Linked DNA regions of Labrenzia sp. PHM005. The protein of the gene in region 2 interacts with the protein of the main gene of each other region in a pairwise test. Links are inferred from orthologs where the notes say so. Each region holds a gene or a part of one and is shown on either strand. Other genes may lie near its edges.

Region 1 (3,354 bases), 3.6 Mb from region 2 along the record:
CCAACACGCACCATACTGACGATGAATGTGTCTGCGGAATCGGCCAGAGATTCGAACTTCCGGGATAGTCTCTATCAGCGCTTGTCGATCAATCCCCTGCTGGCGTCACGTCTGTGTCTGGAGATTTCGGAAAAGGATTTTCTGCGGGAGCCGGCCGACATCAGTTATTTCATCAAGTTTGTATCGGACTTGGGGTGTCAAACTGCGATCGATGATTTTGCCGGACACTGGCCGGTTCTGTCCCGGCTAACCGGTCTGCGGGTTGATTGGCTGAAGTTGGCTGCCGGTGTCCCGCAAGAGGCCATGAACGATCCGGCCAAGGCCAGCCTGCTCAAGGCGCTCGTTTCGGCAGCGCGGGAGCTTGGCCTGAAAACCATCGCCAAACATGTCGAGGCCAGAGACGAGGCTGAATTCCTAAGTTCTCTCGATATCGAAGCCGCGCAAGGGTTTTATTTCGGCCGCCCAGAACCTTGGCCGGAAGCCAGCTAACTGGAAGCCAATCAACTTCAACGAAAAAAAGCGGCCATGAGGCCGCTTTTTCTTTGTGCACGGTGGAGCTGATCAGATGTCCAGGTTGGCCACGGCGAGCGCGTTGTCCTGGATGAACTCGCGGCGCGGGTCGACTTCATCGCCCATCAGCTTGGTGAAGATGTCGTCGGCATCATCCGCCTCGCGCACTTTCACCTGAAGGAGCGAGCGCACGTTCGGATCGAGCGTCGTTTCCCAAAGCTGGTCCGGATTCATTTCGCCAAGACCCTTATAGCGCTGCAGGGAAATGCCTTTTTGGCCGTAGGAGAAGATGTGCTGCAGGAGGGCGCGCGGACCGCGAATTTCCGTCGGAATGTCCTTACGCTGTAGGACGGCAGCCTTGCCATAGACATCGTGCAGATGTTCGGCATGGGCGGCCAAGCGGCGGGCGTCGGCGGAGCCAAGCAGGGCAGCGTCAATGGTGGCGACTTCCTGAACACCGCGCACGGTGCGCTTGAACACCAGGCTGCCATCGTCTTGCGCTTCGCCAGTCCAGCCACGCTCAAACTCGTCCGCCAGAATGTCCATCCGGCGGGCAATATAGGCGGCCGCCTCTTCGGCTTTGCTTTGGTCTTCCAGAATTTCCGTGTTCAGCGCACCGGCAATGGCGGCTTGTTCGACCACATCGCGGTTGTATCGGGAATGCAACCCATCGAAAATGTCAGCGATAGCGCGGGCGGTTTCCACCACCAGGCGCAGATCCTGGCCGGTGCGCACTTCGCCGCTGGCAAGTTTCAAGGACGTATCGTCTGAGCCTTGTGCGATGAGGTAGTTTTCTAGCGCGTCCTGGTCTTTCAGGTATTGTTCGGACTGGCCGCGCTTGACCTTATAGAGTGGTGGCTGCGCGATGTAGACGTAGCCATTCTCAATCAACTCCGGCATCTGCCGGAAGAAGAAGGTCAAAAGTAGTGTCCGGATGTGAGCGCCATCGACGTCAGCATCGGTCATGATGATGATCTTGTGATAGCGCAGCTTCTCGATGTTGAATTCTTCCTTGCCGATCCCCGTGCCGAGCGCAGTGATCAAGGTGCCGATTTCGTTTGACGACAACATCTTGTCGAAGCGGGCCCTTTCCACATTGAGGATCTTACCGCGCAGCGGCAAAACGGCCTGATTTTCCCGGTGCCGGCCCTGTTTGGCCGAGCCGCCCGCAGAATCACCCTCCACCAGGAAGAGTTCGGCCTTGGAGGCATCGCGTTCCTGACAATCCGCCAGTTTGCCGGGCAGGGAGGCCACATCCAATGCGCCTTTGCGCCGGGTGAGTTCACGCGCCTTGCGGGCTGCTTCACGGGCAGAGGCGGCTTCAACCACCTTGGAAACGATTGTCTTGGCCGGTGCCGGATTTTCTTCCAGCCATTCGCCCAGGGTCTGGGAAATGAGGTTCTCCACCACTGGCCGGACTTCTGACGAGACGAGCTTGTCTTTTGTCTGAGACGAGAACTTTGGATCAGGCACCTTGACTGACAAGACGCAGGTCAGGCCCTCGCGGCAGTCATCCCCTGACAGGGAGACCTTTTCTTTTTTCATCAAACCGGTCGATTCCGCGTAGCCGGTGACCTGGCGGGTGAGCGCGCCACGGAAACCGGCCAAATGGGTGCCGCCATCGCGCTGCGGAATGTTGTTGGTGAAGCACAGCACCTGCTCGTGATAACTGTCGTTCCACCACATCGCGGCTTCCACCGTGATGCCGTCTTTTTCTGCGCGAACCGCAATTGGTGTCTCGATCAGCGGGTGCTTGGCTCGGTCCAGATATTGAACGAAGGCTTCAAGGCCGCCCTCATAGAAGAGTTCCTCGACTACATCTTCGACACCACGTTTGTCGGTCAGAATGATGCGGACGCCGGAATTCAGGAACGCCAGCTCGCGTAGGCGGTGTTCTAGCGTGCCGAAATCAAATTCGGTTTTGGTGAAGGTTTCCGGAGACGGCAAGAAGGTGACTTCCGTCCCCTTCTGGCCATTTGCCTGGCCAACCACCTCCAAAGGACCTTGGGCTTCACCATGAGCAAAGACCATGAAGTGTTCCTGGTCGTTCCGCCAGATGCGCAGTTCCAGTTTTGTGGAAAGCGCATTCACCACAGAAACGCCAACGCCATGAAGACCGCCGGAGACCTTATAGGAATTCTGGTCGAATTTCCCGCCTGCGTGCAGCTGGGTCATGATGACTTCGGCTGCCGAGACGCCTTCTTCGGGGTGAAGATCCGTTGGAATGCCGCGACCGTTGTCAGACACCGTCACTGAACCGTCAGGGTTCAAGGTTACGGTCACATGGTCCGCATGACCGGCCAGAGCTTCATCGATGGCGTTGTCGACAACCTCATAGACCATGTGGTGCAGGCCGGAGCCATCATCGGTGTCGCCGATATACATGCCGGGGCGTTTGCGAACAGCATCCAGGCCTTTCAGGACCTTGATGGAGTCGGCGCCATATTCGGCTCCGTTTTCAGCTTCGGGAGTGGCGCCAGGCTCGGACGTTGACATATCGCTCATGCGAATCATTCACCAATCGGTTTTTGTTTCTCGCCCACGTTATACGGTGTTCCAACGGGCGTTCAAACCACCCACGGGCTGCAAGCAGTTCCACAGTGGGAATATAGTGGAAAACCATATGATTCAGGCGGATTTATGGGGCTGTCACACGCCGCTCAGGTGCGCCTTGTCATTGCCAACTTCAAAGACCTCAGACTGAGCGGGAAGTGCATCGAATAAAGCTCTGTCTGTCCCGGTCATAAAGACCTGGCCTCCAAGCGACTCTAGCTTTGCAAAAAGGGCCGCGCGCCGGGCCGGATCGAGATGTGCTGCGACCTCGTCGAGCAACAGCACCGGGGT
Region 2 (3,665 bases):
GGCGCCTTAAAGGCAGTCCTGGCTTGCAAAAGCCTCTGCACACAGGTGCCTCACTCATCGTCTGAAAGCTGGTTGGGCGCTCATGATATGCCGGGAATTCTTGCAGGAGTAGCAGAGAGCTGACGTGTCTCATGCGTCAAACAATAGCCCGCAAAGAAATTGGGCGGCCTCTCAAATCCTGAAATGCCGCCCAAAAACAATTTTATTCATCAGATCCTGAGGAGCTATCCGGTGTTTCTCCACCGTCCCCGTCGTCAGATCCATCGCTGTTCTCGGGCGCGCCATCTTCTTGCGCTTCGCCTTCGGCGCCCTCTTCCAGCTCTTCATCCTCGTCGACTTCAGAGATGCCTTCGACGGCGACGACCTTTTCATCCTTCGCGGTCTTAAAGACAATCACACCTTGGGTCGCGCGGCCGGCAATCCGGATACCATCAACTGGGCAACGGATAAGCTGCCCGCCATCGGTCACCAGCATGATCTGATGGCTGTCTTCAACAGGGAACGAGGAAATCAATCCACCGTTCCGGTCATTGACGGCCATTGCAGTGATGCCTTTGCCGCCCCGGCCCGTAACCCGGTATTCAAAGGATGACGTCCGTTTGCCGTAGCCGTTTTCCGAGATGGTCAGGATGATCTGCTCCGCCGCGCTCATTTCCGCATAGCGCTCCTGCGAGAGTTCACCGGCAACAACGCCATCTTCATCGGCACCACCGGCATTCTCATCCGCTTCACCACGCATCGCCCGGGAGAGTTTGAGATAAGCAGCCCGCTCTTCTGCATCCACATCAATGTGGTGCAGGATCTGCATGGAGATGATGCGGTCGCCATCCGCCAACCGAATGCCGCGCACCCCAACCGAATTCCGGCCAGCAAAGACACGAACATCGGTGACCGGGAAGCGGATGCATTGACCGAAGTTGGTGGTCAGCATCACATCGGAATGCTCAGAACAGGTGTCGACACCAACAATGCCGTCGCCGTCTTCCAGCTTCATCGCAATCTTACCGTTACGGTTGATGTTGACGAAGTCGGACAGCTTGTTCCGCCGGACTGTGCCGCGCACCGTTGCAAACATCACATCGAGGTTTGCCCAGCTTTCCTCATCCTCCGGCAGTGGCAGGATTGAGGTGATCTGTTCGCCCTGCTCCAACGGCAGCATATTAACCAGAGCTTTACCGCGGGACGTTGGTCCTCCAAGCGGCAGGCGCCAAACCTTCATCTTGTAGCAAATGCCGCGAGAAGAGAAGAACAGCACCGGTGTATGCGTGTTGGCAACAAAGAGGCGGGTAACAAAATCCTCCTCTTTGGTCGCCATACCAGAGCGGCCTTTGCCACCCCGACGCTGTGCCCGGTAAGTCGCCAACGGCACGCGTTTGATATATCCGCCGTGAGACACGGTCACGACCATGTCTTCGCGCTGGATCAAATCTTCTTCGTCGAAGTCCGGTCCGCCTTCGACGATCTCGGTCCGGCGCGGTGTTGCGAACTCTTCCTTGATCTCCAGCATCTCGTTGCGGACGATTTCCTGGATTCTCGCACGCGAGCGCAGGATATCGAGGTAATCGGAGATTTCCGCGCCGATCTTATTCAGCTCTTCCTCGATCTCGTCCCGGCCCATCGCGGTCAGGCGTTGCAGGCGGAGATCCAGAATGGCCCGGGCCTGCTCTTCCGACAGCTTGTAGGTGCCGTCTTCCTGCACCATGTGGCGTGGGTCATCAATCAGGCGGATCAGATCTTCAACGTCCTTGGCCGGCCAGTTCCGTTCCATCAACTGGGCGCGGGCTGTCGCCGGATCGGGCGCGGCCCGGATCAGCTTGATAACCTCATCAATGTTGGCAACGGCGATGCCCAAACCAACCAAGATATGCGCGCGATCGCGGCATTTCCGGAGAAGGAAACGGGTCCGTCGCTGAATCACCTCTTCGCGGAAGGACACAAAGGCCTTCAGCATGTCAGAGAGGTTCATCTGCTCCGGCTTGCCGCCATTCAACGCGACCATATTGGCGCCGAAAGACGTCTGCAGCTGACTGAAGCGGTAAAGCTGGTTCAGCACAACATCCGGCACCGCGTCGCGTTTCAGCTCGATGACCACCCGCATGCCGGAACGGTCACTTTCGTCGCGGATGTCGGAGATACCTTCGACGCGCTTGTCGCGCACCATCTCGGCGATCTTTTCGATCATCGTGGACTTGTTGACCTGATACGGGATTTCCGAAACGATCAACGCCCAACGGTCCTTGCGGATCTCTTCAGTGTCCACCTTCGCCCGCATGACAACCGAGCCGCGGCCGGTTTCAAAGGCATTGCGAATACCTGCACGCCCGAGGATCATCGCACCGGTCGGGAAATCCGGACCCGGCACGATCTGCATCAGTTCTTCCAGGCTCAAGGCCGGGTTTTCCATGATCGCGATGGCCGCGTCGATCACTTCACCGAGGTTGTGCGGCGGAATATTGGTCGCCATACCGACCGCGATGCCGCCAGCGCCATTGACCAGAAGGTTTGGAAATTTTGCCGGCAGGACAACCGGTTCAGATTCCGAGTTGTCGTAGTTTTCCTGAAAATCGACCGTGTCTTTTTCAATGTCGTCTAGGATCCGGTGAGACACCTTCTCAAGACGGCACTCGGTGTAACGCATCGCCGCGGCAGGATCGCCGTCGATGGAGCCGAAGTTCCCCTGCCCGTCGATCAGCGGCAGACGGAGGGAAAAGTCCTGCGCCATACGAACCAGGGCATCGTAAATCGCGCTGTCACCATGCGGGTGGTATTTACCCATAACGTCACCGACCACACGGGCCGACTTGCGGTAGGGTTTGTTCCACTCATAGCCATTTTCATGCATCGAATAGAGGATGCGCCGGTGCACAGGCTTCAAGCCGTCCCGGACATCCGGAAGCGCACGCGACACGATCACGCTCATGGCATAATCGAGATAGCTGCGCTTCATTTCATCGACAATGGAGACCGGCTTGATGTCCGACGGAAGCCCGCCTGAAGGGGTGCTGTTGTCCTGGTCAGCCAAGGAGACACTCATTTGTTTGTTATTGCTGAATACTTTATATCCGATTCAACTTCGCGCACCAAATTTGCCGACGTTTTTAAGCTTGCTAATAATCCATCAATATCAATAGCTTATAAAAGCTATGCACAGGCATACAGATTCATTTCTAAGGGCTTGTTCGCAGATGCGCCAAATGGCTTATAAAACGCTCGAAGAAAGACCTTCGCAGACAGCCGGAGACCCGGGATGATCGACTTCTACATCAATGCATTTGCAACGCTGTTTGTGACCATCGACCCGGTTGGATTAGCGCCGATGTTCCTAGCAATTACCGCGGGAATGAGCCCTAGTGACCGGCGCCATGTCGCAATCCGTGCCACCGTCACCGCCTTAGGTATTCTTGGCATCTTTTATTTTGCCGGCCAAACAGTGCTGAATGTTCTGGGCATTTCTGTCTCCGCCTTCCGTGTTGCTGGCGGCATCCTTCTCTTCCTGATCGCGATCGAAATGATATTCGGCAAACGCCAGGAGCGAAAAAGCGAAACGGCGGAAAAGGCGATAGAGTCTGCAGAATCCAATCATGCGACCATCAACGAACTGGCGATCTTCCCACTGGCAATCCCACTGATTTCTGGCCCTGCCACTATTTCGGCCATTATCCTCT

Evidence for each region.
Region 1: the proteins of gyrA (region 2) and gyrB interact in binary tests that used the Escherichia coli proteins (3 or more experiments, as listed by UniProt). The link is inferred for Labrenzia sp. PHM005 from one-to-one orthologs.

Annotation. Positions count from the first base shown.
Region 1 is NZ_CP041191.1:476,279-479,632, reverse strand. Bases 289-3,322 are described here. They hold gyrB (DNA topoisomerase (ATP-hydrolyzing) subunit B), read right to left. Parts: upstream 3,016-3,322; coding sequence 562-3,015; downstream 289-561. Other genes in these bases: recF (DNA replication/repair protein RecF), read right to left, coding at 3,160-3,322; FJ695_RS02340 (EAL domain-containing protein), read left to right, coding at 289-489. Also shown: more of FJ695_RS02340, read left to right, coding at 1-288; more of recF, read right to left, coding at 3,323-3,354. UniProt on the Escherichia coli protein: DNA gyrase negatively supercoils closed circular double-stranded DNA in an ATP-dependent manner to maintain chromosomes in an underwound state.
Region 2 is NZ_CP041191.1:4,062,091-4,065,755, forward strand. Bases 3-3,347 are described here. They hold gyrA (DNA gyrase subunit A), read right to left. Parts: upstream 3,035-3,347; coding sequence 203-3,034; downstream 3-202. Other genes in these bases: FJ695_RS18385 (hypothetical protein), read left to right, coding at 3-123; FJ695_RS18395 (MarC family protein), read left to right, coding at 3,248-3,347. Also shown: more of FJ695_RS18385, read left to right, coding at 1-2; more of FJ695_RS18395, read left to right, coding at 3,348-3,665. UniProt on the Escherichia coli protein: A type II topoisomerase that negatively supercoils closed circular double-stranded (ds) DNA in an ATP-dependent manner to maintain chromosomes in an underwound state.